DNA from 3 places in the Pseudomonas sp. GT1P32 genome. Region 3 is predicted to be linked to each of the others. Evidence: predicted binding sites of a transcription regulator. Region 3 holds the regulator's gene; each other region holds the start of a gene.
What was found. Region 3 encodes FliA, which starts transcription of late flagellar genes. Its sites were predicted from a motif close to CTAAAGTTTNNNNNNNNNNNGCCGNTAA; they were not measured.
Positions count from the first base shown of each region.

Region 1: ACYZUC_RS21085 (methyl-accepting chemotaxis protein) is a predicted target of FliA. The motif match lies at 2,317-2,344, and genes of this name have one in related genera.
Region 2: ACYZUC_RS26165 (flagellar protein MotY) is a predicted target of FliA. The motif match lies at 7,230-7,257, and genes of this name have one in related genera.

Region 1 is NZ_CM142704.1:4,605,776-4,616,412, reverse strand. Features, by position in the region: gene ACYZUC_RS21090 (vWA domain-containing protein) at 1-107, shown strand, start outside; gene ACYZUC_RS21085 (methyl-accepting chemotaxis protein) at 237-2,213, opposite strand; gene ACYZUC_RS21080 (LysR substrate-binding domain-containing protein) at 2,395-3,315, opposite strand; gene ACYZUC_RS21075 (NorM family multidrug efflux MATE transporter) at 3,474-4,862, shown strand; gene ACYZUC_RS21070 (putative bifunctional diguanylate cyclase/phosphodiesterase) at 4,966-6,639, opposite strand; gene rep (DNA helicase Rep) at 6,903-8,912, shown strand; gene ACYZUC_RS21060 (xanthine phosphoribosyltransferase) at 8,982-9,554, shown strand; gene ACYZUC_RS21055 (acetyl-CoA hydrolase/transferase C-terminal domain-containing protein) at 9,714-10,637, opposite strand, start outside.
Region 2 is NZ_CM142704.1:5,698,678-5,709,314, forward strand. Features, by position in the region: gene ACYZUC_RS26125 (hypothetical protein) at 345-635, shown strand; gene ACYZUC_RS26130 (molybdopterin oxidoreductase family protein) at 770-2,875, shown strand; gene grxD (Grx4 family monothiol glutaredoxin) at 2,973-3,311, shown strand; gene bfr (bacterioferritin) at 3,468-3,944, opposite strand; gene ACYZUC_RS26145 (bacterioferritin-associated ferredoxin) at 4,144-4,362, opposite strand; gene ACYZUC_RS26150 (peroxiredoxin C) at 4,675-5,277, shown strand; gene rnt (ribonuclease T) at 5,443-6,120, opposite strand; gene pyrC (dihydroorotase) at 6,117-7,163, opposite strand; gene ACYZUC_RS26165 (flagellar protein MotY) at 7,323-8,231, shown strand; gene ACYZUC_RS26170 (argininosuccinate synthase) at 8,361-9,578, shown strand; gene ACYZUC_RS26175 (hypothetical protein) at 9,715-10,350, opposite strand.
Region 3 is NZ_CM142704.1:2,620,342-2,630,978, reverse strand. Features, by position in the region: gene flhF (flagellar biosynthesis protein FlhF) at 1-1,142, shown strand, start outside; gene fleN (flagellar synthesis regulator FleN) at 1,259-2,089, shown strand; gene fliA (RNA polymerase sigma factor FliA) at 2,086-2,826, shown strand; gene ACYZUC_RS12040 (chemotaxis response regulator CheY) at 2,994-3,365, shown strand; gene ACYZUC_RS12035 (protein phosphatase CheZ) at 3,388-4,176, shown strand; gene ACYZUC_RS12030 (chemotaxis protein CheA) at 4,230-6,503, shown strand; gene ACYZUC_RS12025 (protein-glutamate methylesterase/protein-glutamine glutaminase) at 6,554-7,684, shown strand; gene ACYZUC_RS12020 (flagellar motor protein) at 7,684-8,424, shown strand; gene motD (flagellar motor protein MotD) at 8,703-9,593, shown strand; gene ACYZUC_RS12010 (ParA family protein) at 9,633-10,421, shown strand; gene ACYZUC_RS12005 (CheW domain-containing protein) at 10,423-10,637, shown strand, end outside.

The sequences.
Region 1 (10,637 bases), 2.0 Mb from region 3:
CTGAAAACACCGGTGGCCGGGTTTACAACAGCACCAACGCGGCAGAACTGGCCAAGCAGTTGAAACTCGCAACCAAGGAAGTGTCGAGCAACGCCAAGTGTGATTGATTGGCAGATCTGAATATTGCGGTGCAGCCTTCGCGGGCAAGTCGGATCGCCGCACCGCTCGCTCCTACAGGGGTCAACGCTGAACCTGTAGGAGCGAGGCTTGCCCGCGAAAGCTATTTCAAAGGCGACTCAACGAAACCGGTCAACCTCTTGGCGCAATTCCGCCGCCAGGCTCTCCAGCTCTTTGGCGGTCACTGCCAGGTTCGACACCACTTCCCGCTGCTCGCTGTTCGCCAGCGCAATGCTTTGCAGGTTGCTGCTGAGCAGGGTCGCGGTGCTGCTCTGCTCCTGGGTCGCGGTGGTGATCGCGGCGAATTGCTCACCGGCGGAACGGCTTTGCTCATCGATCCGTGCCAGTGCCGAGGCGACATTGGCGTTACGCGACAAGCCTTCCTGCATCAGGACTTTGCCCTGTTCCATGGTGCTGATGGCGTTGCCGGTTTCCTGCTGGATGCTCTGAATCATCCCGGAAATTTCGTCGGTGGCCTGGCGAGTGCGTGAAGCCAAGTTGCGCACTTCATCGGCCACCACCGCAAAACCACGGCCCTGCTCACCGGCACGCGCCGCTTCGATGGCCGCGTTGAGCGCCAGCAGGTTGGTTTGCTCGGCAATCGAGGTGATCACCCCGACAATGCCACCGATTTCCTGAGAACGCTGGCCCAAGGTGTTGATCACCGTGGCGGTGCTGTTCAGCGCGCCAGCAATTTGCTCCAGAGACGAAGACGCTTCACCCATCGATGTACGACCGATCTGGGTTTGCTGTGCGTTTTCCTGCGCCAGACGCTGAGTGCTGCCCATGTTGTCGGCAATGTTCAACGAGGTGGCGCTGAATTCTTCCACGGCACCGGCCATGCTGGTGATTTCGCCGGACTGCTGCTCCATGCCTTCATAGGCACCGCCAGACAAACCGGACAAGGCCTGGGCACGGCTGTTGACCTCTTGCGAGGCCCGGCGGATGTGCTCGACCATCGTCGACAGCGCCTGACTCATCTGGTTGAAGGCGCGGGCCAACTGACCGATTTCATCGTTGCTCGACACGTTCAGGCGCACGCTCAGATCACCGGCGCCCAAGGCTTCGGCCTGCCGCACCAGATCGCCCAGCGGCGCGAGTTTGCTGCGCAGCAACCAAACGGCGGACCCCACAGCGATCAACATCGCCAGCAGGCTGCCAATCGCCAGTTGAATGCCGACACTCCAGGTCACCGCGCTGATTTCGTCTTGCGGCATGCTCGCCACGACCGACCACGGACCGCCGTCGAACGGCACGGCGACGCTGTAGAAGTCTTCGGAGGTGTCGCTCCAGAAATTGCCCTTGCCCGGCGTTTTCGCCAGTGCGGCGATGGCCGGGACGGCTTTATCCAGCGCTTGCACACCGGCAATCGGCACCAGCCATTTGCTCTGCTCGTCCAGCAGCGCCAACGAACCGGTCTGGCCAATGCGGAAGCGCTTGAGGTTGGCGAACTGCGCGTTCTGCGCGTCGGTGTAATCGAATCCTACGAACAGCACGGCAATCACCTTACCGGCGCTGTCGCGTACCGGGGTGTATTGCGTCATGTAGGAACGTTCGAAGAGCAAGGCGCGGCCGACATAGCTCTGGCCTGCCATCAGGCGTGCATAGGCCGGATTGGCATGATCCAGCAGCGTACCGATGGCGCGGTTGCCGTCCTGTTTACTGAGGGACGTGCTGACCCGAATGAAGTCCTCGCCACTGCGCACGAACACCGTCGCCACGCCTGCGGTCATTTGCTTGAACTCGTCCACTTCCTTGAAATTGTTGTTCAACACTTCGCCGCCCAGGTGCAGACCGGGAGTCTGCGTGCCCGCCACCGCCACCGGTTCGTCCGGGTGCACGCTCAGGCCCGCGTTGAAGCGCTTCTCAAACAGCCCGGCCAGACGCTGGGTACTTTCACGCAACGTGCCGTGGAACGTACTCAACTGGTCGGCCAGCAGCCGCGCCTCGCTGGCCAGGTGCTCCTCGCGGGTGGCGAGGTTGGCCGTATCCAGTGAACGCAGGGCAAACAGGGTACTGCCGCTGATGACAATCGCCAGGATAACGGCGAGCGCAAGGCCAAGCTGTGAAGCGATCCGGGCACGAGGTTGAGACATGACAGCTCCTGGCCGAGCGATCTGATCCTCCTTGATCGGCTACTCAGCAAAATTTCTAATAATGGGAATTACGTCGAACCTGCACGAAGGTTCCATCTGCAGATTTTCGGCGGCGAATCTGAATACTTGAGTAAATAGCCGGGATATGGCTCAAGGCCGCTATTTCGAGGGCTCTATCGATTCAGCACAAGTGTTCGACGTCCGGCAATTTCATTGCCCGCACTTCGCCTTGCAGGAAATCGCTGAGGCGGCGCAAACGTTCACCACCTGGGCGGGTTTTCGGCCAGACGAGGTAATAATTCTCACCACTGGCGACGGCGGTCGGCCACGGCAAACTCAGACGGCCCTGCGCCACATCTTCGGCCACCATCAGCAGATCGCCCATCGACACGCCATAACCCCGGGCGGCGGCAATCATGCCCAGCTCCAGCGTATCGAACACCTGCCCGCCCTTGAGCGACACCTGATCCGTCAGCCCCATGCGCTCCAGCCAGTTGCGCCAGTCACGCCGGTCCGGCGTCGGGTGCAGCAGTTCGGCATGGGCCAGGCGCGCGACGTCCCACGGTTGGTCCTTCAGAAGATTCGGTGCACCGACCGGAATCAGCTCCTCCGGGAACAGCAGGCTCGCCTCCCAGTCCGGCGGAAAATGCCCGTTGCTGAGGATCACGGCGCAGTCGAACGGCTCATGGTTGAAGTCCACCGAATCGACGTCCATCCAGGCGCTGGTCAGTTGCACTTCGTTGCCCGGTTGCAGGTGGCGGAAACGGCTGAGCCGCGCCAGCAGCCAGCGCATGGTCAGGGTCGACGGCGCTTTCATGCGCAGGATGTCATCTTCGGCGCGCAAGGTATTGCAGGCCCGCTCAAGGGCGGTGAAGCCTTCGCGAATGCCCGGCAGGATCAGCCGCGCCGACTCGGTCAGTTGCAAATTGCGCCCGCTGCGATGAAACAGCCGACAGGCAAAATGCTCTTCAAGCGTACGAATATGCCGACTGACCGCACTCTGCGTAATCGACAACTCTTCAGCGGCACGGGTAAACGAGCTATGCCGCGCCGCTGCTTCAAATGCGCGAAGGGCATACAAGGGAGGAAGACGACGAGACATGCGGAAAGCTCCTACAGCGCAATTTCGTCAACTTATCAGAAACTCCCCATGATGAGTTTTAATCATGCGATCCATCCTTTTTATCCCTTTGTGCAAACCCAGCAGAGCGCCGAGAATCGACGCTTTCCTGTTCTCTTTGATAATCGAGCGTGATGACCATGCAGCATCCTGCGCGTATTGAACTCTGGGCCATCCTGCGGCTGGCGGGGCCGTTGATTGCCTCGCAGTTGGCGCACATGCTGATGGTCCTCACCGACACCTTGATGATGGCGCGCCTGAGCCCCGAGGCATTGGCCGGCGGCGGACTCGGCGCAGCGACCTATTCGTTTGTGTCGATTTTTTGCATCGGCGTAATTGCGGCCGTCGGCACCCTGGTGGCGATCCGTCAGGGCGCGGGCGATATCGTTGGCGCCGCACGGCTGACCCAGGCCGGGTTGTGGCTGGCGTGGTTGATGGCCCTGGTGGCCGGGTTGCTGCTGTGGAACCTCAAACCGGTGTTGCTGATGTTCGGCCAGACTGAAACCAACGTTCAGGCCGCCGGGCAGTTCCTGTTGATTTTGCCGTTTGCCTTGCCCGGCTACCTGAGCTTCATGGCCCTGCGCGGTTTCACCAGCGCGATTGGCCGGGCGACGCCGGTGATGGTCATCAGCCTCGGCGGCACGGTGGCCAACTTCGTGCTCAATTATGCGTTGATCACCGGGATGTTCGGCTTGCCGAAAATGGGCCTGGTGGGCATCGGTCTGGTCACGGCGATCGTCGCCAACCTGATGGCCGTGGCGTTGGCGCTGCACATTCGACGGCACCCGGCGTACGACGCGTATCCATTGCGTCAGGGTTTGTCGCGGCCAAACCGGCAGTATCTGAAGGAGTTGTGGCGCCTGGGTCTGCCGATTGGCGGCACCTACGCAGTGGAAGTCGGGCTGTTTGCCTTCGCCGCGTTGTGCATGGGCACCATGGGCAGTACGCAACTGGGCGCGCATCAGATCGCGCTGCAGATCGTCTCAGTGGCGTTCATGATTCCGGCGGGGCTTTCTTATGCGATCACCATGCGTATCGGCCAGCATTACGGCGCCGGGCAGTTGCTGGACGCGCGGCTTGCCGGGCGGGTCGGGATCGCCTTTGGCGCGGCGGCGATGCTCGGTTTCGCGATGGTCTTCTGGCTGTTGCCGAATCAGTTGATCGGCCTGTTTCTGGACCACAACGACCCGGCCTTCCGCCCGGTCATCGAACTGGCGGTGAGCCTGCTGGCGGTAGCGGCGTGGTTCGAGCTGTTCGACGGCACGCAAACCATCGCCATGGGCTGTATTCGCGGGCTCAAGGACGCCAAGACCACGTTCCTGGTCGGGTTGGGTTGCTATTGGCTGATCGGCGCGCCTGCCGCGTGGTGGATGGCGTTCCATTTGCACTGGGGGCCGACGGGCGTCTGGTGGGGCTTGGCGTTGGGACTGGCGTGCGCGGCGGTGAGCCTGACGCTGGCGTTCGAGTGGAAGATGAAGCGGATGATTCGGCGGGAGCCGTCGTCAGCTCAGCGTTTCGAGATAGCCTAACCCTGTAGGAGCGAGGCTTGCCCGCGAAGGCGGTCTGTCAGACAGAAATGCTTATCTGACAGACCGCCTTCGCGGGCAAGCCTCGCTCCTACAGGGACTTGTGTCAGCTCACGATCTCCAGCATTGACTGCTGACTGCTGCCAAAACTCAAATACTCAACCAACTCCGCCAACGGCAACGGCTTGCTGATCAGATAACCCTGCACCTGATCACAACCAAACCCGCGCAACAGATCCAGCTGCTCCGGCGTTTCCACGCCCTCGGCGACCACTTCCAGATTGAGGTTGTGCGCCAGGTTGATCATCGCGTGCACCAGTTTGCGATTCTCTTCGCGCCCTTCCATTCCGCCGACGAAACTCTTGTCGACCTTCAACAAGGCAATCGGCAGGCTGTTGAGGTGCACGAAGGAGGAAAACCCGGTGCCGAAGTCGTCGAGCGAGAAGCGCACGCCCAGGCGCCCGAGGGCATCCATGGTCTGCTTCACCAGATCGCTGCGGCGCATGACCGCCGTTTCGGTCAGTTCGAATTCCAGCCACTGCGCTTCGACGCCACGTTCGGCAATCAGCCGACTCAGGGTCGAAAGCAACTGACTGTCCTGAAACTGGCGGAACGACAGGTTGATCGCCATGTGCAGCGCCGGCAGACCGAGCTCGCGCAACGCCTGCATGTCGCGCAACGCGCGGGAAATCACCCAGTAACCGAGTGGCACGATCAAGCCGCTTTGCTCGGCCAGTGGCACGAACTCGCTCGGCGGCAACAACCCGCGCTCGGCATGACGCCAGCGCACCAGGGCTTCGAGACCGACGATCTGGCCGTCTTCAAGGTTCAGGCGTGGCTGGTAATGAAGTTCCAGCTCATCGCGGCGCAAGGCCCGGCGCAGCTCGCTTTCGAGGTCGGCCATGCTGCGGGCATTGCGGTTGATGCGTTCGTTGAAGATGTGAAAGGTGCAGCCTTGAGTGCTCTTGGCCTGCTGCATGGCGATGTGCGCGTGCCACATCAACGGATCGGCGCCGGCCTGGGCGCGGGCGTGGGCGATGCCCAGGCTGGAACCGATCAACAGGCTTTCGCCGTCGACCCAATAAGGCTCGGCCAACGCTTCGGTGATGCGTTCGGCCATCCATTCGGCGCGTTGCGGCGCGCGGCGGGTGTCGATCAGCAGGGCGAACTCATCGCTGCCCAGCCGCGCCAGTTGATCGCCGGCCTCGAGCTGGCTTTTCAGGCGCGCGACCACTTGCAGGATCAATCGGTCGCCGGCCTGATGGCCGAGGGCGTCGTTGGCGTGGCGGAAGTTGTCGAGGTCAAGGTGCCCGAGGGCCAGGCCACGGCCGTCGTTTTCCGCCAGTCGCGCGGCCAGCAAGGTCTGGAAGCCCTGGCGGTTGGCGATGCCGGTCAGCGGGTCTTGCTCGGCCAGGCGTTGCAGGGTGTTTTCCAGCACACCGCGCTCGCGCACATGGCGCAGGCAACGGCGCAACATGCCAGGGTCGAGATGATCGCGCACCAGCCAGTCGCTCACGCCATCGGGCGGCAACAGCGGCTCTTGTTCGAGCAGCAACACCGTTGGCAAACTGCAACGGCCGGGCGCCGGCTGAAGGGCCGGGATCGTCAACAACACCGCGCTGCGGTTGTCATCAAACAGAGCGCTGACCGACTCCCAGCTCGGAGCGCTGATGAGCACGGCCGAGCTCCCCATCGGAGCCAGACACTCGCGCAACAACGCTGCCCACGCTGGCTCTTCGGCCAATAGCAGCAAACGCAAGGGTTCGACAGGCGTAGACAAGCTAGCTCCCTAGACTCTGCAATGATGTAGGCGGCGGGCATTATGCCGTGCCGATAACCAATGACCAACGACATCAGTTATCAAACGAGGCATTTGTATCTGGAATTACGAACATTAGTCGCAAATTCGTTGCGCATCCTGCGTGAAAGTAACAAAACCGGCAAATATAGATAGCGCGCTACGTCACAAGTCGGAGAGAGCAGCACAATTCGCTGAGCCTGTTAAAATGCCGGCCCATTTCGTACTGACTCCTGAATTTACGTATGTCCCGACTCAATCCCCGGCAGCAAGAAGCCGTGAGCTACGTCGGCGGCCCTCTTTTGGTGCTCGCCGGTGCAGGCTCCGGCAAGACCAGCGTGATCACGCGCAAAATCGCGCACTTGATCCAGAACTGCGGCATCCGCGCCCAGTACATCGTCGCCATGACCTTTACCAACAAGGCCGCGCGCGAGATGAAGGAACGGGTCGGCACCCTGCTCAAGGGCGGCGAAGGCCGTGGCTTGACGGTGTGCACCTTCCACAACCTGGGCCTCAACATCATCCGCAAGGAACACGTGCGGCTGGGCTACAAACCGGGCTTCTCGATCTTCGACGAGACCGACGTCAAAGCCCTGATGACCGACATCATGCAGAAGGAATACGCAGGCGACGACGGCGTCGACGAGATCAAGAACATGATCGGCTCGTGGAAAAACGACCTGATCCTGCCCGCCGAAGCCCTGGAAAACTCGCGCAACCCCAAGGAGCAGACCGCCGCCATCGTCTACACCCACTATCAGCGCACGCTCAAGGCGTTCAACGCGGTGGACTTCGACGACCTGATCCTGCTGCCGGTGAAACTGTTCCAGGAACACGCCGACATCCTCGAAAAGTGGCAGAACAAAGTCCGCTACCTGCTGGTGGACGAATACCAGGACACCAACGCCAGCCAGTATTTGCTGGTGAAGTTGCTGATCGGCACGCGTAACCAGTTCACCGTGGTCGGTGACGACGACCAGTCGATCTACGCCTGGCGCGGCGCCCGCCCGGAAAACCTGATGCTGCTCAAGGACGACTACCCGTCCCTGAAAGTGGTGATGCTGGAGCAAAACTATCGCTCCACCAGCCGCATCCTGCGCTGCGCCAACGTGCTGATTTCGAACAACCCGCACGAATTCGAAAAGCAGCTGTGGAGCGAGATGGGTCACGGCGACGAGATCCGCGTGATCCGCTGCCGCAACGAAGACGCCGAAGCCGAGCGCGTGGCCGTGGAATTGCTGACCCTGCACTTGCGCACCGACCGGCCGTACAGCGATTTCGCGATTCTGTATCGCGGTAACTATCAGGCCAAGCTGATTGAGCTGAAGCTGCAGCACCACCAGATTCCGTATCGCTTGTCCGGCGGCAACAGCTTTTTCGGACGCCAGGAAGTGAAGGACCTGATGGCCTACTTCCGCCTGATCGTGAACCCGGACGACGACAACGCCTTCCTGCGGGTGATCAACGTCCCACGCCGGGAGATCGGGTCGACGACGCTTGAGAAGCTCGGCAACTACGCCACCGAACGCAAAATCTCGATGTACGCCGCCACCGACGAAATCGGCCTGGGCGAGCATCTGGATGCGCGCTTCACCGATCGCCTGTCGCGCTTCAAGCGTTTCATGGACAAGGTCCGCGAGCAGTGCGCCGGCGAAGACCCGATTTCGGCGCTGCGCAGCATGGTCATGGACATCGACTACGAGAACTGGCTGCGCACCAACAGCTCCAGCGACAAGGCCGCCGACTACCGCATGGGTAACGTCTGGTTCCTGATCGAGGCGTTGAAAAACACCCTGGAGAAAGACGAAGAAGGCGAGATGACCGTCGAGGACGCCATCGGCAAACTCGTCCTGCGCGACATGCTGGAACGTCAGCAGGAAGAGGAAGACGGCGCCGAAGGCGTGCAGATGATGACCTTGCATGCCTCCAAAGGGCTGGAATTCCCTTACGTGTTCATCATGGGCATGGAAGAGGAAATCCTCCCGCACCGCTCCAGCATCGAAGCCGACACCATCGAAGAAGAACGCCGCCTGGCCTACGTCGGCATTACCCGCGCACGTCAGACCCTGGCCTTCACCTTCGCGGCCAAGCGCAAGCAGTACGGCGAGATCATCGACTGCGCGCCCAGCCGCTTCCTCGATGAACTGCCGCCGGACGACCTGGCCTGGGAAGGCACCGACGACACGCCGGTTGAAGTCAAAGCCGTTCGCGGCAATACCGCATTGGCCGATATACGGGCGATGTTAAAGCGCTAGAATTGAGCACTTTTTAACCGACACCTTTTGACAAACTAGGCGCACATGGCGCCAGTAGAGGAACGCTTCATGGAAGCACTGCACCAGAAAATTCGCGAACAAGGCATCGTGCTTTCCGATCAGGTCCTGAAGGTCGACGCCTTTTTGAACCACCAGATCGACCCGGCGCTGATGAAACTGATCGGCGACGAGTTCGCTGCGCTGTTCAAGGACTCGGGCATCACCAAGATCGTCACCATCGAAGCCTCGGGCATCGCTCCGGCAATCATGACCGGCCTGAACCTGGGCGTACCGGTGATTTTCGCGCGCAAGCATCAGTCCCTGACCCTGACCGAAAACCTGCTGTCGGCGACCGTTTACTCGTTCACCAAGCAGACCGAAAGCACCGTGGCGATCTCCCCGCGCCACCTGACCAGCAGCGACCGCGTGCTGATCATCGATGACTTTTTGGCCAACGGTAAGGCGTCCCAGGCGCTGATCTCGATCATCAAACAGGCCGGCGCGACCGTGGCCGGTCTGGGCATCGTGATCGAGAAGTCGTTCCAGGGTGGACGTGCGGAACTGGATGCGCAGGGTTATCGCGTTGAATCGTTGGCTCGCGTGCAGTCGCTGGCCGGCGGTGTCGTGACCTTCATCGAATAACGCCACACCATTTGCCGCGTTATCCCCATTATTGGACTACGCCGCAAACCTTGTAGGAGCCGGCTTGCCGGCGATGAGGCCCTAACATCCAACATTTACGTTGACTGTTACGCCGCCATCGCCGGCAAGCCGGCTCCTACAGTTGTTTTGGGTGGGCTGTTATTGCGCGGTGGCTTTGAGGCCGGTGAGCAGCAGGCGCTGGAACAGGTCTTCTTTCAAGCCCTCGGGATTGGTCAGTTGCATGCGTTCCAGATGCTCGGGAAACGCTGCCGGTTCGGGCGCATCCAGCGCAGCCTTGCCCAACTCCAGAATCTCCGTCAGCTTGAACTTGCTCTTCAACCAGTTCAGCGCCCGCAACAAATCCCGCTCATGCGCGGTGAAATCACTCCCCAGCGGATACTCCGGAAACAACTGCGGATGCCGCGCCTGAATCGCCTGTAAACGTTCCGGTCGGTTGTCGGTAAAACGCGGATCGAGACGAAAATTCTTCGGCAGTTTCCCGGCACTCTGCGCCTGCTCGATCAAGCCGGGCTGGAACCGTGAATCGCTGATGTTCAGCAACGCCTCGATCACTGCCGCATCGGTCTTGCCACGCAAATCGGCGATACCGTATTCAGTAACCACGATGTCCCGCAAATGCCGCGGGATCGTGCAATGGCCGTACTCCCAGACGATGTTGGAACTGACCTCCCCGCCCGACTCGCGCCAGCTTCGCAGCAGCAGAATCGAACGTGCGCCTTCCAGCGCATGGCCCTGGGCGACGAAGTTGTATTGCCCGCCGACGCCGCTGAGGACACGCCCGTCTTCAAGCTGATCGGCCACGCCGGCGCCAAGCAACGTCATGGTGAATACGGTGTTGATGAAGCGCGCATCCAGGCGCTGCAAGCGTTTGAGTTCCTCCTGACCGTACAGCTCGTTGATGTAGCTGATGCGGGTCATGTTGAATTCGAGCCGTTTGCTTTGCGGCAGCTCTCGAAGACGCTCGTAGAAACTGCGCGGCCCGAGGAAGAATCCACCGTGCACCGAAATGCCGTCGGTTTGCGCCGCTTCGTCCAGCGTGCCGGCATTCGCCTGTTGTTGGGT
Region 2 (10,637 bases), 3.1 Mb from region 3:
GAGACCTGCGGCGTAAGCCGCACAGGGCGACGAAATAGGGGAAGGCGCGATCTTATAATTAAATGTCGCGTCTTACCAATAGGGCTACGGTTTTTAGGGGATTTCAGAGGGGCTATGGGGTGACCGCAGTAGCGCTTTTGAAGCCTGTTTCCTGACAGCAGCCGCTCATTTGTACACTGCGGCTGCGGGGCTTTGCAATCAAACAGGGCGGGCATGGTGCGCTGATGGTCGGTTTCTGACCCGGCATTCCAGCCTACTGATGGCAATGTGCCTCGTTTGTAACACTTGCTAATGCAATGTGCTGGGTTATAACTAAGTCACGAGCGACGCAGGAAGCCTTCGGAATGGAATCGAAAGAACAGCAATTGATGGAATTACTAGGTCTCACGGCCCGCTCACTGACGCATCTCACCGCTTCCATGACCTCAATGTCCTTTGAGCTTTTGCGAAGTAACGACGAGGTGACAAAGGCCGCTGGCCGGCGGATGATCGACCGCATGGCCACCATCAGCGCCGGGCTCGACGAGCACTGGCGACTGATCGGCGAGCTCACCGGCGTGCATGTCGCCCACGAACAGATTGAAACCATCCAGGAGATTCAGTTGCAGGCGCCGCCGAGGCTGCCGTCGAACTGATCCCGAGCGGTCATCGGCTGGCCTGATGGCCACCGATTCACAAGACGAACGTCGCTGGCGCAGTGGCGGGGCAGGCGCCATAGTTTTGTTCCCGCGGCCGTTATTGCCCGCCCAGAACAAGACAGAGACTGGCCATGACCAAGACTCTCCATCACCGTGCGTGCCACCTGTGTGAAGCCATCTGCGGCCTGACCATCGAGACCACCGAGCTCGATGGCGATGTGCAGATCACCTCGATCAAGGGCGATGCCCTCGATACGTTCAGCCGCGGGCACATCTGCCCCAAGGCCGTTGCCCTGCAAGACATCCAGAACGATCCTGACCGTCTGCGTCAGCCGATGCTGCGCGTCGGCAGCGAATGGCAACCTATCGAGTGGGAAGATGCCTTCAACCTTGTCGCCGAACGTCTGGCGGGGATACAGGAGCGCCACGGCCAGAACTCGGTGGCGGTTTATCAAGGCAACCCCAGCGTGCACAACTACGGGCTGATGACCCACAGCAATTACTTTCTTGGCTTGCTGAAAACCCGCAACCGGTTTTCCGCGACCTCGGTCGATCAGTTGCCTCATCACCTGACCAGCCATTTGATGTACGGCCACGGCTTGCTGTTGCCGATCCCGGATATCGATCACACCGATTTCATGTTGATTCTTGGTGGTAATCCGCTGGCCTCCAACGGCAGCATCATGACCGTGCCGGATGTTGAAAAGCGCCTGAAAGCGATACAGGCCCGGGGCGGCAAAGTGGTGGTGGTCGATCCGCGTCGCAGCGAAACGGCGGCGATTGCCGATCAGCATCTGTTCGTCCGTCCGGGCGGAGACGCAGCATTGCTGTTCGGGCTGCTCAACACGTTGTTTGCTGAAGGTCTGACCCGCGACAGCCATTTGCCGGTCGACGGCCTGGATGACGTGCGCGAGGCCGTCGCGGCTTTTACCGCCGAAGCCATGAGCCCGCTGTGTGCCGTGCCGGCCGAGCAGATCCGCCAATTGGCGCGGGACTTCGCGGCGGCGCCGAGTGCGGTCTGTTACGGGCGCATGGGCGTTTCCACCCAGGCGTTTGGTACGTTGTGCCATTGGCTGGTGCAGTTGATCAACCTGGTCACCGGCAACCTTGATCGTGTCGGTGGCGCGGTGTGTACCGAGCCGGCGGTGGACCTGGTGGCGTCTACCTCGGGCGGGCATTTCAATCTGTGGCAGAGCCGCGTGTCCGGGCGTCCGGAATACGGCGGCGAGCTGCCAGTGTCGGCGCTGGCCGAAGAGATGCTCACTGAAGGGGAGGGGCAGGTCCGCGCGCTGATTACCGTGGCCGGTAATCCGGTGCTGTCGACGCCTAATGGCCGGCAACTGGAGCAGGCGCTGGACGGGTTGGAGTTCATGGTCAGTGTTGACTTGTACATTAACGAAACCACGCGCTATGCCGACCTGATCCTGCCGTCCACTTCAGCCCTGGAAAACGATCACTACGACACCACGTTCAACATGTTTGCGGTGCGTAACGTCAGCCGGTTCAACCGCGCGATCCTGGCCAAGCCGGAAGGCGCGTTGCACGACTGGGAGATTTTCGTCGGGCTGGCCAAGGCCTTTGCCGCGAAGACCGGCAAGGAACTGAAACCGACGATTCCCCCCGCGCAGATGATCGATCGTGGCTTGCGAATGGGGCTGTATGGCGACGCCTCGCCGCACAAGCTGTCTTTGGCGACGCTGTTTGATCAACCGCATGGCGTTGATCTTGGCGCACTGAAATCCAACCTGGCACCACGCCTGAAAACCGCCAACCAGCGCGTTCAGGCAGCGCCGGCGGCGATCCTTGCCGACCTCTCGCGATTTGCAGCGTTGCAAGCACCGGCGGCCGATGAACTGCTGATGATTGGCCGTCGTCACGTGCGCAGCAATAACTCGTGGATGCACAACTATCATCGACTGGTGAAGGGCAAGCCGCGTCATCAATTGCTGATGCATCCGGACGATCTTGCCAGTCGCGGGCTCAGCGATGGGCAGCGGGTGCGGGTCAGTTCCCGGGTCGGCATGATCGAAGTGGAAGTACTGGGCAGTCAGGATATGATGAAAGGAGTGGTCAGCCTGCCGCACGGTTGGGGCCATGCGCGACCTGGCGTGCAGATGACGATTGCCAGCGGCCAGCCGGGTTCCAGTGCCAATGACCTGACCGACGAGTGTCAGCTCGATGAGTTGTCGGGGAATGCGGCATTGAACGGTGTGCCGGTGACCGTAGCGGCGGCTTGATTGAGTCTGTCGGGGAGACAGAGCATGGCGCTCGGCTTTCCGTTACAATGCGCCACCGTGCCGACCCCCGAGTCGGAAAGTTCAGCCGAGGTGCTTCATGGATATCATCGAAACGATTAAAGAGCAGATTGCTAACAACACCATTCTGCTTTACATGAAAGGTTCGCCGAATGCCCCGCAGTGTGGCTTCTCCGCGAAAGCCGCGCAGGCCGTGATGGCATGTGGCGAAAAGTTTGCGTACGTGGACATCCTGCAGAACCCGGAAATCCGCGCCAACCTGCCAAAATACGCCAACTGGCCAACTTTCCCGCAACTGTGGGTCGGTGGTGAGCTGGTCGGCGGTAGCGACATCATGACCGAGATGGCTGCAGACGGTTCGCTGCAAAGCACCATCAAAGCGGCTGTTGAAGCTGCTGCTGCCAAGACCGAAGCCTGACCCGACTTGTAGGAGCGAGGCTTGCCCGCGAAGGCGTCGTATCTGACACACTGCTTTCGCGAGCAAGCTTCGCTCCTACAAGAGCAGGCATAAAAAAGCCCCGCCTCTTAAAAGAGAGCGGGGCTTTTTATTGTCTTGAGTTTAACGGGCGCTAACTTACTCGTCGTCGCCCATCTGCGATTGCAGATAGTTCTCAAGACCGATTTTGTCGATCAGGCCCAGTTGGGTTTCCAGCCAGTCGATATGTTCTTCTTCGGATTCAAGAATATCTTCGAGCAGTTCACGGCTACCGTAGTCGCCAACGGTTTCGCAATGAGCGATCGCGACTTTCAGGTCTGCATGGCCGGTGCGTTCGATGCGCAGGTCGCACTCAAGCATTTCCTGAGTGTGCTCGCCGATCTGCAGCTTGCCCAGGTCCTGCACGTTAGGCAGGCCTTCCAGGAACAGGATGCGCTTGATCAGCTTGTCCGCGTGTTTCATCTCGTCGATGGACTCGTGGTATTCGTGCTTGCCGAGCTTGTTCAGACCCCAATCTTCATACATGCGCGCATGCAGAAAATATTGATTGATCGCGACCAGCTCATTGGCAAGGATCTTGTTGAGATGCTGGATGACTGTAATGTCGCCTTTCATGATGGGGTCCTGCCCTGTATTAGCCGTCTATAAAGTAGAGTTTGAGCCGCACAACTAAGAGTGTCAAACCTAAGTTATTGAAACTTAAGTGAAAATTAATCGGAATAAGAATGTTTGTGTTCCGCGTCTAGGGCGTAACCAATTGATTTTCAGGCATAAAAAAACCGGACATGAAGTCCGGTTCTTTGGAATAGGGTATTTACGCGGCAGTAAATTCTACAGGGAAAGGAATCGCAGCCTGGGCTGTTTGCAATTTGGTCAGGGTTTCACGCACCACTTCCTTGGCAAGGCAGGCGCATTTGCCGCATTGGCTTGCTACGCCGGTAGCTTGGCGGACTTCCTTGTAGCTGCAGCAACCTTCATAGATTGCTTCGCGGATTTGTCCGTCGGTGACGCCAGTGCAGAGGCAGACATACATAACTGAAACCGTCGCTGGTTATGACTCAATTGCGATGGATCTTAATGTTAACGAGAATGATTGTCAAAGTGGTTTCTGAAAGCTTTGCGTTATAAGCGAGGGTGACTGACGAACGGTTTTCTTCGGGCAATCTGCCAGTAAGCGTGTCGCCGGGAATTTAGCCTGTCGGTGAAAATCCGTTGAGGACAGCTCAAAAACGCAGTGTATGATGGCCGGTCCTTATGAAGCGGGTGGGTGTCACAGGGCTGTCGCCTGAGGGTGGCAGGCTGGCGCAAACCCGGAACTTCACGTTTTTACACCAGGAGATATTCAATGAGCGTACTCGTAGGCAAGCAAGCCCCTGACTTCACCGTACCGGCCGTACTCGGCAATGGCGAAATCGTCGACAGCTTCACCCTGTCGTCGGCCATCAAAGGCAAATACGGCCTGGTGTTCTTCTACCCGTTGGACTTCACCTTCGTTTGCCCATCCGAGCTGATCGCTCTGGACAACCGCATGTCCGACTTCAAGTCCCGCAACGTTGAAGTGATCGCTGTTTCGATCGACTCGCACTTCACCCACAACGCGTGGCGCAACACCCCGGTCAACAATGGTGGCATCGGCGAAGTTCGCTACACCATGGCAGCCGACCTGAAGCACGAAATCGCCAAGGCCTACGACGTTGAATCCGAAGGCGGCGTGGCTTTCCGTGGCGCGTTCCTGATCGACGACAAAGGCGTTGTCCGTTCGCAGATCATCAACGACCTGCCACTGGGCCGTAACATCGAAGAGCTGATCCGTCTGGTCGACGCTCTGCAATTCCACGAAGAGCACGGCGAAGTTTGCCCGGCCAACTGGAAAAAAGGCGACAAAGGCATGACCGCTTCGACCGAAGGCGTCGCGGCTTACCTGACCGAGAATGCTGCTGCCCTGTAAGGCGCATTCGAGGCACAAAAAAACCGGCCGTTGAGGCCGGTTTTTTTATGGGTGGAGAAACGGTGATTCCTGTAGGAGCCGGCTTGCTGGCGATCCAGGCACCTCGGTAATCAGACAGACCGCGGTGGCTGAATCGCCAGCAAGCCGGCTCCTACGAAAAGCCGATCAGTCGTTGTAGTCTTCCCAGCCGCCCATCTGTTTCCAGCGATTGACGATGCCGCAGAACAGCTCAGCCGTCTTCTCGGTGTCGTAGCGAGCCGAGTGAGCCTCGCGACCATCGAAGTCGATATCGGCGGCCTGACAGGCTTTCGCCAGCACCGTCTGACCGTACGCCAGACCGGCCAGGGTGGCCGTGTCGAAGCTGGAGAACGGATGAAACGGATTGCGCTTCATGTCCAGACGCGCAACCGCCGCGTTCAGGAAGCCCAGATCGAAGCTGCTGTTGTGCCCGACCAGAATCGCCCGCTTGCAGCCGTTGGCTTTCAACGCCTTGCGGATGCCGCGGAAGATGTCTGTCAGCGCCGCTTCTTCACTCACCGCCATGCGCAGCGGGTGATCGAGTTTGATCCCGGTGAACTCCAGCGCGGCCGCTTCGATGTTGGCGCCTTCAAAAGGCTCGACGCGGAAGAAGTAGGTGTGGTCAGGGTATACAAAACCCTTCTCGTCCATGGCGATCGTGGTAGCGGCTATTTCCAGCAAAGCGTCAGTGGCAGAGTTGAAACCACCGGTTTCAACGTCGACAACGACTGGCAGGTATCCACGGAATCGAGCTGCCATCGGGTGGCGTGGACCACCTCCGCCGCCTTGACCGTCCTGTTCGTCGTCGTAATGGTCTTCACTCACGCGTGTTCCTCCAGCAGGCGCCAGCGCAGTTTTTCACCGGCGCGCAGCGGGATAACGGTCAGCTCGCCAAATGGCAGGCTGGTTGGGGCGGTCCACTCGTCGCGGACCAGAGTAATGCGATCGGTGTTCACCGGCAGGCCATAGAAGCGCGGGCCGTTGAGGCTGGCGAAGGCTTCGAGCTTGTCCAGTGCGTTACGTTGTTCGAACGCTTCGGCGTACATCTCGATCGCCGCATAAGCGGTGTAGCAACCGGCACAGCCGCACGCGGCTTCTTTGGCATGCTGGGCGTGAGGCGCCGAGTCGGTGCCGAGGAAGAACTTTTCGCTGCCGCTGGTGGCGGCGTCGAGCAGGGCTTCCTGATGCGTATTGCGCTTGAGGATCGGCAGGCAATAGAAGTGCGGCCGAATCCCGCCCACCAGCATGTGGTTGCGGTTGTACAAGAGGTGATGCGCGGTGATGGTCGCGCCAACGTTGGCCGAAGCCTCGTTGACGAACTGCACGGCGTCCGCGGTGGTGATGTGTTCGAACACCACTTTGAGCGTCGGGAAACGCTCGACCACTCGACGCATGTGCTCATCGATGAAGATTTTTTCGCGGTCGAACACGTCGACATCGCCACGGGTGACTTCACCGTGCACCAACAAAGGCATCCCGACTTCGGCCATGGCCTCAAGTGCAGGGAAGATCTTGTCGATGCTGGTGACGCCAGAGTCCGAGTTGGTGGTCGCGCCGGCCGGGTACAACTTGGCGGCATGAATGAAACCGCTGGCCTTGGCCTCGCGAATTTCTTCGGGCTGGGTGCGGTCGGTCAGGTAAAGGACCATCAACGGTTCGAAACGGCTGCCGGCCGGACGTGCAGCGAGAATCCGCTGGCGATAGCCGTCGGCTTCAGCGGCGTTGCGCACCGGAGGTACCAGGTTGGGCATGATGATGGCGCGACCAAAGGTGCGCGCGACATCCGCAACGGTATTGGTCAACACGGCACCATCGCGAAGATGAATATGCCAGTCGTCGGGACGCAGCAGGGTCAGGCGGTCGGACATGAGGGGATTCCAGGCGGGTCAAACTGAAGGGAATGCTACCGGAAAAGACTCTCTCAGGCACTCGCTATCAAGTTTTGCAGGAAGCTTCCGATATCCAACAGGTATGCCGTAAACATGTGTGTGTCGGTCTTTTTGTTGTAGAAGCCAGTGGAGCCTCCCGTGCGCCAGCGTTATTTAGCCTTGCTCAGCGTGTTTGCCAGCCTTCCCGCGATGGCGCTCACTTTCCAGACCCGTCTGGAGAGCATCGAGTGGACGGTCGAAGGGGACAAGTTCGAGTGCCGCCTGACTCAACCGATCACCGATTTCGGTTCGGGTGAGTTCGTGCGCCGCGCCGGCGAGCAGGCGACGTTTCGTCTGAAAGCCTATAACTCGATGGTCGGCGGCGGCTCGGCGACCCTGCTGGCAGCCGCAGCGCCCTGGCAGCCGGGACGGGGCGACATCAATCTGGGCTCCGTGCAGATTGGCAGCGGCAATGTGCTGTTCAACAGCTCGCAAGTTCAGGCCGGGCGCCTGATCAGTGGCTTGATGGATGGGCGCAGCCCGGTCGTTCGACATTATTCGGGCGATGGCCGGGTGTCGGAAGTGCGGTTGTTGCCGGTCAAGTTCAGCAAGGCGTTTAACGATTATCAAGGCTGTGTGGCGAAGCTGCTGCCGAAGAATTTCGAGCAAGTCAAACAAACGCAGATCGGCTTTCCCGGCGACGGCCTGGATCTCGACGCGCAAGCCAAGGCTCAGTTGCAGGTCATGCTGGAGTTCATGAAGGCCGATCCGACGGTCAATCACATCGAACTCGACGGCCACTCCGACAACAGCGGCAATCGCCTGGCCAATCGTGACCTGTCGCGGCGTCGGGCCTTGGCGGTCATGGAGTTCTTCAAGGCCAACGGTTTTCAGGAATCGCAGATCACCGTGCGTTTTCACGGCGAGCGTTATCCATTGGCACCCAACACCAATGCCGCCAATCGGGCGAAGAACCGTCGGGTCAATGTGCACTTGGCGCGGGTCGCACCCACCGAGCAACCGGCGCCTCAGACAACCGCATCGGCGAGCCCCGCGAAGACATCCTGAACCGGCTGTCATCGTCGCCCGCTCGACATAATCTGTCGCTTCGTCGTCATAAGCTGTCGCGCCTCTGTAAATTATCCTGCATGACCGGTAGACTTGACGGCTTTCCGTAGAACCCCGTGGAGTGATGGCATGGCGGACGTAAACAAGGTCGTTCTGGCGTATTCCGGCGGCCTGGACACTTCGGTGATCCTCAAGTGGCTGCAGGATACTTATAACTGTGAAGTGGTGACCTTTACCGCTGACCTGGGTCAGGGCGAAGAGGTCGAGCCGGCTCGCGCCAAGGCTCAGGCCATGGGCGTAAAAGAAATCTACATCGACGATCTGCGCGAAGAATTCGTGCGTGACTTCGTATTCCCGATGTTCCGCGCCAACACCGTTTACGAAGGCGAGTACCTGCTGGGTACTTCCATCGCTCGTCCGTTGATCGCCAAACGCCTGATCGAAATCGCCAACGAAACCGGCGCTGACGCCATTTCCCACGGTGCCACCGGCAAGGGTAACGACCAGGTTCGTTTCGAACTGGGCGCTTATGCCTTGAAGCCAGGTGTGAAAGTGATCGCTCCGTGGCGCGAATGGGACCTGCTCTCCCGTGAAAAGCTGATGGATTACGCTGAAAAGCACGCGATCCCGATCGAGCGTCATGGCAAGAAAAAATCCCCGTACTCGATGGATGCCAACCTGCTGCACATCTCCTATGAAGGCGGCGTGCTGGAAGACACCTGGACCGAGCACGAAGAAGACATGTGGAAATGGACCGTCTCCCCGGAGAAGGCTCCTGACAAGGCGCAATACCTCGAACTGACTTACCGTAACGGCGACATCGTTGCACTGGACGGCGTCGAAATGACTCCGGCCACCGTGCTGGCGACCCTGAACCGTATCGGTGGCGAACACGGTATCGGCCGTCTCGACATCGTCGAGAACCGTTACGTGGGCATGAAGTCCCGTGGCTGCTACGAGACCCCTGGCGGCACCATCATGCTGCGCGCCCACCGTGCGATCGAATCGATCACGCTGGATCGCGAAGTGGCTCACCTCAAAGACGAGCTGATGCCTAAATACGCCAGCCTGATCTACACCGGTTACTGGTGGAGCCCTGAGCGTCTGATGCTGCAACAGATGATCGATGCGTCCCAGGCTCACGTGAACGGCGTCGTGCGCCTGAAGCTGTACAAGGGCAACGTGATCGTCACTGGTCGCAAGTCCGACGAATCGTTGTTCGATGCCAACATCGCGACCTTCGAGGAAGATGGCGGCGCTTACAACCAGGCCGACGCGGCGGGCTTCATCAAGCTCAACGCGCTGCGCATGCGTATCGCGGCAAACAAAGGTCGCAAGCTGTTCTGAGATCTTTGACACGCTGATGGAATGTGTGGCCTTGTCCAGGACAAGGCCACACATTTGAAAACAGGGATTTTCTATCTGACATTGCGATTCAACATTCTTGTTGTTTTAAATACCTTCCTGTCCTCTCCCATTGATCTTAAAGAGCGACTGCCTGCTGTGTGTCAGCCCGGCAATATTGATCAATGACAGTCACATCACGTGAACTCAAATTGTAGGCAATACAGAACGTTGCGCTGCTGCGTTTTTTTGCGTTTCGGCAAAACTTGAGTGCGCTTTCTTTCAGTAACGTCTCCGATTCGCCAACAACGAGAAACACGACAACGTGTGCCGGATTCCCCTTGGGCTGGCGAAGCTTTTCCAGAAGGGCACGGAACTCATTTTTTTTGTTCATCCACCGTGCATCAATGATATGCAGGTCCTTGAGTGACTCGGGCAGCCGAATAGGGTACTGAACCGAGAGACTTGGCTGTAAGCCGATCTCGTCGGGCGGACCTTGCGCGTTACCTGGGCGCTCTGCGTTGTCCATCACCTTTATGAAATGCTTTCCCTTTTCAAAATCGGAAGGCGCGTAAAGCGATCGATAATTGAAGTTAAGGGTGGCGAAGAAAAGAAAAAGCAAATAAAAGGGAAAGCTGATCAAAAACCAGATGTAGATCTCTTTGTCTTCGTCATCGAGGAAGGGCAGAGAGATGGCGGCTGATGTTTCAGACAGTGTTGCGAATATCGCGATGACTGTCATGGGGTTGGTGATTCGTTGTTTGAGTTTTATCATATTTTTTACTCATATTAGTTCGTCTTTTCTCATTATGTTAGTGGGTGGTTGTTAAGGTGTTGAGTTGATATGGTAGCGGTGGATTTATAGTTCGGATATATCTGTTTTGCTATTCATTTATTGTTAATTGACTTTTGGTGTAAGGTTTTGTGTTTGATATTTCTGGTGTAAGGGGCGGCCGGGAAATATCAATTACCCTACAAGGGTAGACTAATCGTTGGCGTGTGTCGGATCATCTTGGTCAACTGTTGTTGTGTGGTGCGCTGGTTGTAAATCGAAACAAAAAA
Region 3 (10,637 bases):
AGCTGCGCAAGACCCAGTCGCGGATCGTCACCGCCCAGGCCGAACTGAGCCTGCGCAGCGATGGCGAGAGCGACAAGTCCACCAATCGCCAGTTGTTCGCCGGCCTGCCGTTGACCGCCGCCGAGCCGCTGATCGAGCCGACCTACGCTGAACCTCGTCGTCCGGCACCGGCCCCCGCGCCTGCCTCGACCGGTGTTGATCCGCGTGCCTTCGACTCGATGCGTTTCGAACTCAACAGCCTGCGCGAACTGATGGAAGTACAACTCGGTTCGCTGGCCTGGAATCAGTTGCAAGGCAGCCGCCCGGCCCAGGCCAACCTTTGGCGCCGCTTGCAACGCATCGGTTTGTCCGGTCCGTTGTCCCGCGATCTGCTGGAACTGATTACCGACATTGATGAGCCTCGTCAGGCCTGGCGCATGTTGCTGGCGCACCTGGCGCGGATGATCGCCACACCGGAAGTCGAGCCACTGGAAGAAGGCGGCGTGATTGCCATGGTCGGCCCCGCCGGCATGGGCAAGACCACCACCCTGGCCAAGCTCGCGGCCCGTTACGTGCTCAAGTACGGCGCGCAGAACATCGCGCTGGTGAGCATGGACAGCTACCGCATCGGTGCTCAGGAGCAACTCAAGACCCTCGGCCGGATCCTCAATGTGTCGGTGACGCACGTCGATCCGGGCCAGTCCCTGGTGCAGGCGCTGGATCCATTGTTGCGCAAGCGCGTGGTGCTGATCGATACCGCGGGCCTTCAGGCCAGCGATCCGGCATTGCGCATGCAGCTCGAAAGCCTGGCCGGTCGCGGCATCAAATCAAAAAATTATCTGGTTCTGGCAACCACCAGCCAGAAACAGGTTCTAACCGCCGCTTATCACAGTTACAAGCGCTGCGGGCTCGCTGGCTGCATCCTGACTAAACTGGATGAGACGGCAAGCCTGGGCGAGGTGTTGAGCCTGGCGATCAGTCATGAATTGCCGGTGGCTTACCTGACTGATGGACCGCGTATTCCGGATGATCTGCATCTGCCGCGTCGTCATCAGTTGGTCAGTCGCGCCGTCAGCGTGCAAATGCAGGAAGAACCCAGCGAAGAAGCCATGGCTGACATGTTCGCTGATATTTATCACAGCCCGACCAAGCAGGTTGGCTGAGGTATTAATGAACAGTTTTTGTACCTACATCGATGGTCTGCCATGCATTGTTCAGTTGATGAACGCGCAGCCAGTAATGTGGCCTCCGTCTATGCAAGACAAGGTAAAGAAATAACATGGGCAGCATGCATCCCGTACAGGTGATCGCGGTGACCGGCGGCAAAGGTGGCGTCGGGAAGACTAACGTGTCAGTGAACTTGTCCCTGGCTCTAGCTGAGCTCGGCCGGCGCGTCATGCTGCTGGACGCCGATCTGGGGCTGGCGAATGTCGACGTCCTGCTGGGACTGACACCCAAACGTACCCTGGCCGACGTCATCGAAGGCCGCTGTGAGCTGCGCGACGTGTTGTTGCAGGGGCCAGGCGGCATCCGCATCGTCCCGGCCGCGTCCGGCACTCAAAGCATGGTTCATCTGAGTCCGGCCCAGCATGCCGGCCTGATCCAGGCGTTCAGCGATATCGGCGACAACCTCGACGTGCTCGTGATCGACACCGCTGCGGGTATTGGTGACTCGGTAGTCAGTTTTGTTCGCGCCGCGCAAGAAGTCTTGCTGGTGGTCTGCGACGAGCCGACTTCGATCACGGATGCCTACGCCCTGATCAAACTGCTCAACCGCGACTACGGCATGAACCGCTTCCGCGTCCTGGCCAACATGGCCCAGAGCCCGCAGGAAGGCCGCAACCTGTTCGCCAAGTTGACCAAGGTCACGGACCGCTTCCTCGACGTCGCCTTACAATACGTCGGTGCGGTGCCGTACGACGAAAGCGTGCGCAAGGCTGTGCAGAAACAGCGCGCGGTCTATGAAGCCTTCCCTCGTTCCAAGTGCTCCCTGGCTTTCAAGGCCATCGCACAAAAAGTCGATACCTGGCCGCTGCCTGCCAACCCGCGCGGGCACCTGGAGTTTTTCGTCGAGCGCCTCGTGCAACAAACGGCAGGACCCGTGCTATGACAGCCAGCGGTTACAACCTCTACAAGAAGTCGGCGCGTGACGCGCAGTACGAGCTGATCGAGCGTTACGCGCCACTGGTCAAACGCATTGCTTACCACCTGCTGGCGCGACTGCCAGCCAGTGTCCAGGTCGAAGACCTGATCCAGGCCGGGATGATCGGCCTGCTTGAAGTATCCACCAAATATGACGCCAGCAAAGGCGCGAGTTTCGAGACGTACGCGGGCATCCGGATCCGCGGCGCCATGCTTGATGAAGTGCGCAAAGGGGACTGGGCGCCACGTTCGGTCCACCGCAATACCCGCATGGTCAGCGACGCAATTCGCTCGATTGAAGCTAAAACCGGCCGTGACGCTAAAGATCACGAAGTTGCGGCCGAACTCCAATTGAGTCTCGACGATTACTACGGGATTTTGAACGACACCCTGGGCAGCCGCTTGTTCAGTTTCGACGACCTGTTGCAGGACGGCGAACACGAAGGGCTGCATGAGGATGGCGCGAGTGCTCATCTCGAGCCGTCGCGCGATCTGGAAGATGAACGCTTCCAGGCAGCGCTGGCGGACGCGATTGCCAATTTGCCGGAGCGTGAGCGACTGGTGTTGGCGCTGTACTACGACGAAGAGTTGAATCTCAAGGAAATCGGTGAGGTCCTGGGGGTCAGCGAATCTCGGGTCAGCCAGTTACACAGCCAGTGCGCGGCCCGTTTGCGGGGGCGTTTGGGGGAGTGGCGAGCGCGCTGAAGGCAGTGTGGGGACACTGCGAACTTGGCTGGTGTGGTGTTGAACTGCACCGGTCTCGATCTGTTGTGCTCCAGACAGTCATTGAGTGCTTTGCCGGATTGATTGAAATGGCGCGTCCAGGTGCTGGGCGCGTTTAAGTCTGCTTGGAGGTCGAATTGGACAAGAACATGAAAATCCTCATCGTTGATGACTTCTCAACGATGCGGCGGATCATAAAAAACCTGTTGCGTGACCTTGGGTTCACCAACACGGTCGAGGCCGACGATGGCATTACTGCCATTCCGGTTCTCAACAGCGGAAGCATCGACTTTCTGGTAACAGACTGGAACATGCCTGGCATGACCGGTATCGATCTGCTGCGCCACGTGCGCGCCGATGAAAAGCTCAAGCACCTGCCGGTGCTGATGGTGACCGCTGAAGCCAAGCGCGAGCAGATCATTGAAGCGGCCCAGGCCGGCGTAAACGGCTATGTGGTCAAACCCTTCACGGCCCAGGCGTTGAAAGAAAAAATCGAGAAGATTTTCGAACGCATCGGTTGAGAAACTGCGCCACGGGGAAGCTATGGACCAAAACGAATCTTCACAGGGCGATTTTGAATCGACCCTGAAAAAACACGCGGTCGAACTGGTCGAAAGCCTTGAAAAAGGCAAGTTCGGCGACGCTGTGCAACTGATCCATGAGCTCAACCAGACCCGTGACCGCGGCCTGTATCAGGAAGTGGGCAAGCTCACCCGCGAGCTGCACAGTGCGATCGTCAATTTTCAGATTGACCCGCACATGCCGCAAGCCGAGGAAGTGTCCCAGATCACAGATGCCACCGAGCGTCTGGGTTACGTTGTCAAGCTGACAGAGGCCGCAGCCAACCGCACCATGGATCTGGTCGAAAACTCCACGCCGCTGGTCAACAGCCTGAGCGATGAAGCTCAGGCGCTGAGCACGGACTGGGGGCGGTTCATGCGTCGCGAAGTCGGGGCTGAGGAGTTTCGTGAACTGGCACGGCGTGTCGATGGTTTCCTGACACGCAGCAGCGTGGACAACCGTGCGGTGTCGAGCAACCTCAACGACATTCTGCTCGCTCAGGATTATCAGGACCTCACCGGTCAAGTGATCAAGCGTGTGACCCAATTGGTCACCGAAGTTGAAAGCAACCTGCTCAAGCTCGTGCTTATGGCCAGTCAGGTGGACCGCTTTGCGGGCATCGAACATGACCGTGAAGCGATGCTTGCAGAAAAAGATCCGCAAAAACATCTCTCTCAGGGTGAAGGTCCGCAGATTCATGCCGATAAAAGAGAAGATGTTGTGTCCGGTCAGGACGATGTGGACGATTTGTTATCCAGCCTGGGATTCTAGAGTTTTAGCATTTTAGGTTTTTTAGGTTTTTAGACCTTAGGAGCACCCCCTTAATGAGCTTCGGCGCCGATGAAGAGATCCTTCAGGATTTCCTGGTTGAGGCCGGCGAGATTCTAGAGCAACTGTCCGAACAGCTGGTCGAGCTTGAAAGCCGACCGGATGATGCGGACTTGCTCAATGCAATTTTTCGCGGTTTTCACACTGTAAAAGGGGGCGCCGGCTTCCTCCAGCTCAACGAGCTGGTGGAGTGCTGTCACATCGCCGAGAACGTGTTTGACATCCTGCGCAAGGGTGAACGTCGCGTCGACTCGGAATTGATGGACGTGGTTCTCGAAGCGCTGGACGCGGTGAACAGCATGTTCAGCGAAGTCCGCGAGCGCGGCCCGATAACGGCCGCCACGCCTGAATTGCTTGCCGCCCTGGCCCGTCTGGCCGAGCCGCAAACCGCCGATCAAGCCGCACCTGTGGCTGAAGTGGTGGAAGAACCGGCTGCCGAAGCCGAATCAGGCGACATCACCGATAACGAATTCGAACAACTGCTGGACTCGCTGAACGCCGTCAAGGCTCAGGCTGAGGCCCCGGCCGCTGTTCCGCTGCCGGCCGGCGATGCCGCGACCAGCGATGAAATCACCGATGCCGAGTTCGAGTCATTGCTCGATCAGTTGCACGGCAAAGGCCAGTTCGCCGTCGACGCGGTGGCAACACCCGCTGCGCCTGCCGCACCGGCTGCGCCGAAAGCGCCAGGTGACAGTTCCGACATTACCGACGATGAGTTCGAAGCACTGCTCGATCAGCTGCACGGCAAGGGCAACTTTGCGGTCGACGCGCTGGAATCGGCCATTGCCTCGGTACCGACCCCGGCTGTGCCAACCGCAGCAGCGGCTGGCGGTGATCTGATCTCGGATCACGAGTTCGAATCGCTGCTCGACGAATTGCATGGCAAAGGCAAGTTCACTGAAGTCGGCACCGGTTCCGCCGCCTCCTCGGTAGCAACGCCCGTCGCCAAGGCCCCGGCACCTGTCGCCAAGGCGCCCGAGCCAAAAGCCGAAGCAGCGAAGCCTGCTGCCGCCGCTGCACCGAAACCTGCCGCCGCCGCTGCTGCACCGGCGCCTGCCCGCGCCGCTGCCGCGCCGCCTGCGGAAAAACCGGCCAGCGAAGCCGAGACCACCGTGCGGGTCGACACCGCGCGTCTCGACGAAATCATGAACATGGTCGGCGAGTTGGTACTGGTGCGTAACCGCCTGGTTCGCCTGGGTGCCAATAGCGCCGATGAAGCCATGTCCAAAGCCGTGTCGAACCTCGACGTGGTCACGGCCGACCTGCAAACCGCGGTCATGAAGACCCGGATGCAACCGATCAAGAAAGTCTTCGGGCGCTTCCCGCGCCTGGTTCGCGACCTGGCTCGCCAGCTCAAGAAAGAGATCAACCTGGAGTTGGTCGGCGAAGAAACCGACCTCGACAAAAACCTTGTCGAGGCCCTGGCCGACCCGCTGGTCCACTTGGTGCGCAACTCGGTCGACCACGGTATCGAAGAGCCGGCCGATCGCGAAGCGATGGGCAAACCGCGCAGCGGCAAAGTGATTTTGTCCGCTGAACAGGAAGGCGACCACATCCTGCTGTCCATCTCCGATGACGGCAAGGGCATGGACGCCGACGTGTTGCGCGGCATCGCGGTGAAGAAAGGTTTGATGGACAAGGATGCGGCGGACCGCCTCAGCGAGTCGGACTGCTTCAACCTGATCTTCGCACCGGGTTTCTCGACCAAGACCGAGATCTCCGACGTGTCGGGTCGTGGCGTGGGCATGGACGTGGTGAAAACCAAGATCGCCCAGCTCAACGGCACCATCAATATCTACTCGACCAAGGGCAAGGGCTCGAAGATCGTCATCAAGGTCCCGTTGACCCTGGCGATCATGCCGACGCTGATGGTCATGCTCGGCAACCAGGCGTTCGCGTTCCCACTGGTGAACGTCAACGAGATCTTCCACCTCGACCTGTCGACCACCAACGTGGTGGACGGCCAGGAAGTGGTGATCGTGCGGGACAAGGCGCTGCCACTGTTCTACCTCAAGCGCTGGCTGGTCAGCTCCGCCGCTCACGAAGAGCAGCGCGAAGGCCATGTGGTGATCCTTTCGGTGGGCACCCAGCGGATCGGCTTCGTTGTCGATCAACTGGTCGGCCAGGAAGAAGTGGTCATCAAGCCATTGGGCAAAATGCTCCAGGGAACCCCGGGCATGTCGGGCGCCACCATCACCGGTGACGGTCGCATTGCGCTGATTCTCGATGTTCCGAGCATGCTCAAGCGTTACGCCGCACGGCGTATTTGATTCTGGGGGAGCGGGGCGACGAAGCCTCGCCCCCGCCTAACGGAGTGTTTATGGTAGTCAAAGTCCTGGTGGTGGACGATTCGGGGTTTTTCCGCCGCCGCGTCTCGGAAATTCTTTCAGCGGATTCGAATATCCAGGTCGTCGGTACGGCGACCAACGGAAAAGAGGCGATCGATCAGGCACTGGCCCTAAAGCCAGACGTGATCACCATGGACTACGAGATGCCGATGATGGATGGCATCACGGCAGTGCGGCACATCATGCAGCGCTGCCCGACCCCGGTGTTGATGTTCTCCTCGCTGACGCACGAAGGCGCCCGGGTCACCCTGGACGCGCTGGATGCTGGCGCGGTGGATTTCCTGCCGAAGAATTTCGAAGACATCTCGCGCAATCCCGAGAAGGTCAAGCAACTGCTGTGCGAGAAGATTCTCAGCATCTCGCGCAGTAACCGTCGTGTCAGCGCCTACAGCGCGCCGGCACCGGTCGCTGCACCCGCGCCGACACCTGCGCCTTCCAGCATCGGCAGTTATGGCAGCAGCGCACCTGCTCGCCCGGCACCGGCACCGATCCCGGCTCGCACATTCGCAGCCAGCCCGTCGTCGCCAGCGCCGAAACGCAAAGCCTACAAACTGGTTGCCATCGGTACGTCCACGGGCGGCCCGGTTGCCCTGCAACGGGTTCTGACCCAGTTGCCGGCCAACTTCCCGGCCCCGATCGTGTTGATCCAGCACATGCCGGCCGCCTTTACCAAGGCGTTCGCCGAGCGTCTGGACAAGCTGTGCCGCATCAGCGTCAAGGAAGCCGAGGATGGCGACATCCTGCGTCCGGGCCTGGCACTGCTGGCGCCGGGTGGCAAGCAAATGATGATCGACGGCCGTGGCGCGGTGAAAATCCTGCCGGGCGACGAACGTCTGAACTACAAGCCGTGCGTGGATATTACGTTCGGTTCGGCCGCCAAGTCCTACGGTGACAAAGTTCTGGCGGTGGTACTGACCGGCATGGGCGCCGATGGTCGTGAAGGCGCGCGCCTGCTCAAGCAGGGCGGCAGCTCGATCTGGGCTCAGGATGAAGCCAGCTGCGTGATCTACGGCATGCCGATGGCCATCGTCAAAGCCGAACTCGCCGATGCGGTGTACGGCCTCGACGACATTGGCAAGCACCTGGTCGAGGCGTGCATCTGATGGACGTTCTCAGCCTTATCGGGATCATCATGGCGTTCGTCGCCATCATCGGTGGCAACTTCCTTGAAGGCGGCCACCTCGGCGCGCTGGCCAACGGTCCGGCAGCGTTGATCGTGCTCGGCGGGACCGTCGGTGCGGCGTTGCTGCAATCGCCGATGAGCGCGTTCAAGCGCGCCATGCAGATTGTTGGCTGGATCCTGTTCCCGCCACGCGTGGACCTGGCCGGCGGCGTTGACCGCGTAGTGAACTGGAGCCTGACCGCCCGCAAGGAAGGTCTGCTCGGTCTGGAAGGTATCGCCGACGCCGAACCCGACGCCTACTCGCGCAAAGGCCTGCAACTGCTGGTGGACGGCGCCGAGCCGGAAGCGATTCGCAGCATTCTGGAAGTGGATTTCTACACCCAGGAAAGCCGCGACATCGAAGCCGCCAAAGTCTTCGAAAGCATGGGCGGTTACGCGCCGACCATCGGCATCATCGGTGCGGTGATGGGCCTGATCCATGTCATGGGCAACCTGGCCGATCCGTCGCAACTGGGCAGCGGCATCGCCGTGGCCTTCGTCGCCACTATCTACGGTGTGGCCAGTGCCAACCTGGTGCTGTTGCCGATTGCGGCAAAACTCAAATCCGTTGCATTGCGTCAGTCGCGTTATCGCGAAATGTTGCTGGAAGGCATCCTGTCGATCGCCGAAGGTGAAAACCCTCGCTCTATTGAGTTGAAGCTTCAGGGCTTCATGGATTGATGGGGGGGCAGGGCGTGCTCACAGTAAATGACGAAGCGCGCAGCGCCCCGCAAGCCACAAGACTAGGCGTGAGGAGAGAAGTTTGGTTGCTTCAAATGAACGACGAATAACGACGTATTGTGGCTTGCGGGGCGCTGCCCTCCGGGTTGGCGCTGTGATTGCGCCAGGCTGCGTTGCGGGATTTGAGAAGGGAAAAGCCATTCTCGGCATCCCGCGCCTTGCCTGGCACAATCACAGCGCCAACGCGCTTCGTCATTTACTGTGAGCACGCCCTGACTATGGCACGCCGTCGGCAACCTGAAGAACATGTAAACCATGAACGCTGGCTCGTTTCCTATGCCGACTTCATTACGTTGCTGTTCGCCTTTTTCGTGGTGATGTACTCGATCTCTTCGATCAACGAAGGCAAGTACAAGATCATCTCGCAAGCGTTGATCGGCGTGTTCACCGATTCGGATCGTTCGCTCCAGCCGATCCCCATCGGTGAAGAACGTCCGAAAACCGTGACCCCGGCCAAGCCGCTGGTCAAGGACAGCGAACAGGTCGACGCCGGTATCGCCGGTGCCAGCGATCCGCTGAAAAGCATTGCCGATGACATCAGCGCCGCGTTCGGGGACTTGATCAGCTCCAACCAGATGACCGTTCGCGGCAACGAGCTGTGGGTCGAGATCGAACTCAATTCCAGCCTGTTGTTCGGCAGCGGCGATGCCATGCCCAGCGACATGGCATTCAACATCATCGATAAAGTCGCAGTGATCCTGAGGCCGTTCGACAACCCGATTCACGTCGAAGGTTTCACCGACGATCAACCGATCCGCACCGCGCAATACCCGACCAACTGGGAGCTGTCCTCGGCCCGTTCGGCGAGCATCGTGCGGATGCTGGCGATGCAGGGGGTAAATCCTGGTCGTTTGGCGTCGGTGGGTTACGGCGAATTCCAGCCGGTGGCCAACAACGCGACCGCCGAAGGCCGTGCGCGCAACCGTCGTGTGGTGTTGGTGGTGTCACGAAATCTTGATGTCCGTCGCAGCCTCACTGGCACCGGAACCGCTCATGCGCAACCGGATGCCGCGTTGAAGCGTGCTGGCACACAAACTGCACCTGCACCGGTCAAGTCGCCGGGACGAGAGAGCGCCGTCAATTCTCCGTCACCCGCATTAACACGTTGAGCTATTTCCCGGTTGAATCGACCGGGAGGAACAATCCGAATGAGAGTCTGGGCCGTTGCCAATCAAAAGGGTGGTGTTGGTAAAACCACTTCCTCTATCGCTTTAGCCGGGTTGCTGGCTGAGGCGGGCAAGCGCGTGGTCGTGGTCGATCTCGACCCCCACGGCTCGATGACCAGTTACTTCGGTTACGATCCCGACAGCCTTGAACACAGTAGCTACGACCTGTTCCTGCACAAGGGCAGCGTGCCGCAGGGCTTGCCCGGTCAGTTGCTGTTGCCCACCAGTCACGCCAGTATTTCCCTGTTGCCGTCGAGCACTGCGCTGGCGACCCTCGAGCGTCAGTCGCCGGGGCAGAGTGGTTTGGGCCTGGTGATTGCCAAGAGCCTGGCGCAATTGTGGCAGGACTTCGATTACGCGGTGATCGACAGCCCGCCGTTGCTCGGCGTGCTGATGGTCAATGCCTTGGCGGCCAGTCAGCAATTGGTGATTCCGGTGCAGACCGAGCACCTGGCGGTCAAAGGCCTGGAGCGCATGGTCAATACGCTGGCGATGATCAACCGTTCGCGTAAGCAGCCATTGGCGTTCAACATCGTACCGACCCTGTTTGACCGGCGCACGCAAGCCTCGCTCGGGACCTTGCGGGTGTTGCGCGACAAGTATCCGGAAGAAATCTGGCAAGGCTACATCCCGGTCGACACGCGTTTGCGCGATGCCAGCCGTGCCGGCGTGACGCCTTCGCAATTCGACGGCAAGAGCCGCGGTGTGCTGGCCTATCGCGCGCTGCTCAAGCACTTGCTGGCGCAGCAATCCGTTGCGCAGGTGGCGTGAGATGAATCGCCCGGTAAAAATCACTTCCCGTCCGCAACTTGCGCTCCAGTCCTATCTGGACAGCTTGCTGATGGACGCGACCGAAGAGTTGCCGCCGGAAATCGAAGCGATTCCCGAGGTGGTCGAGGTTGAAGCGGCGCTGGACGAGTTTCAGGCCGCGGTGCTTGAAGAGCAGGCGCGCGATGCGCAGAAGCCAGCCGAGAAACCGCCAGCCGT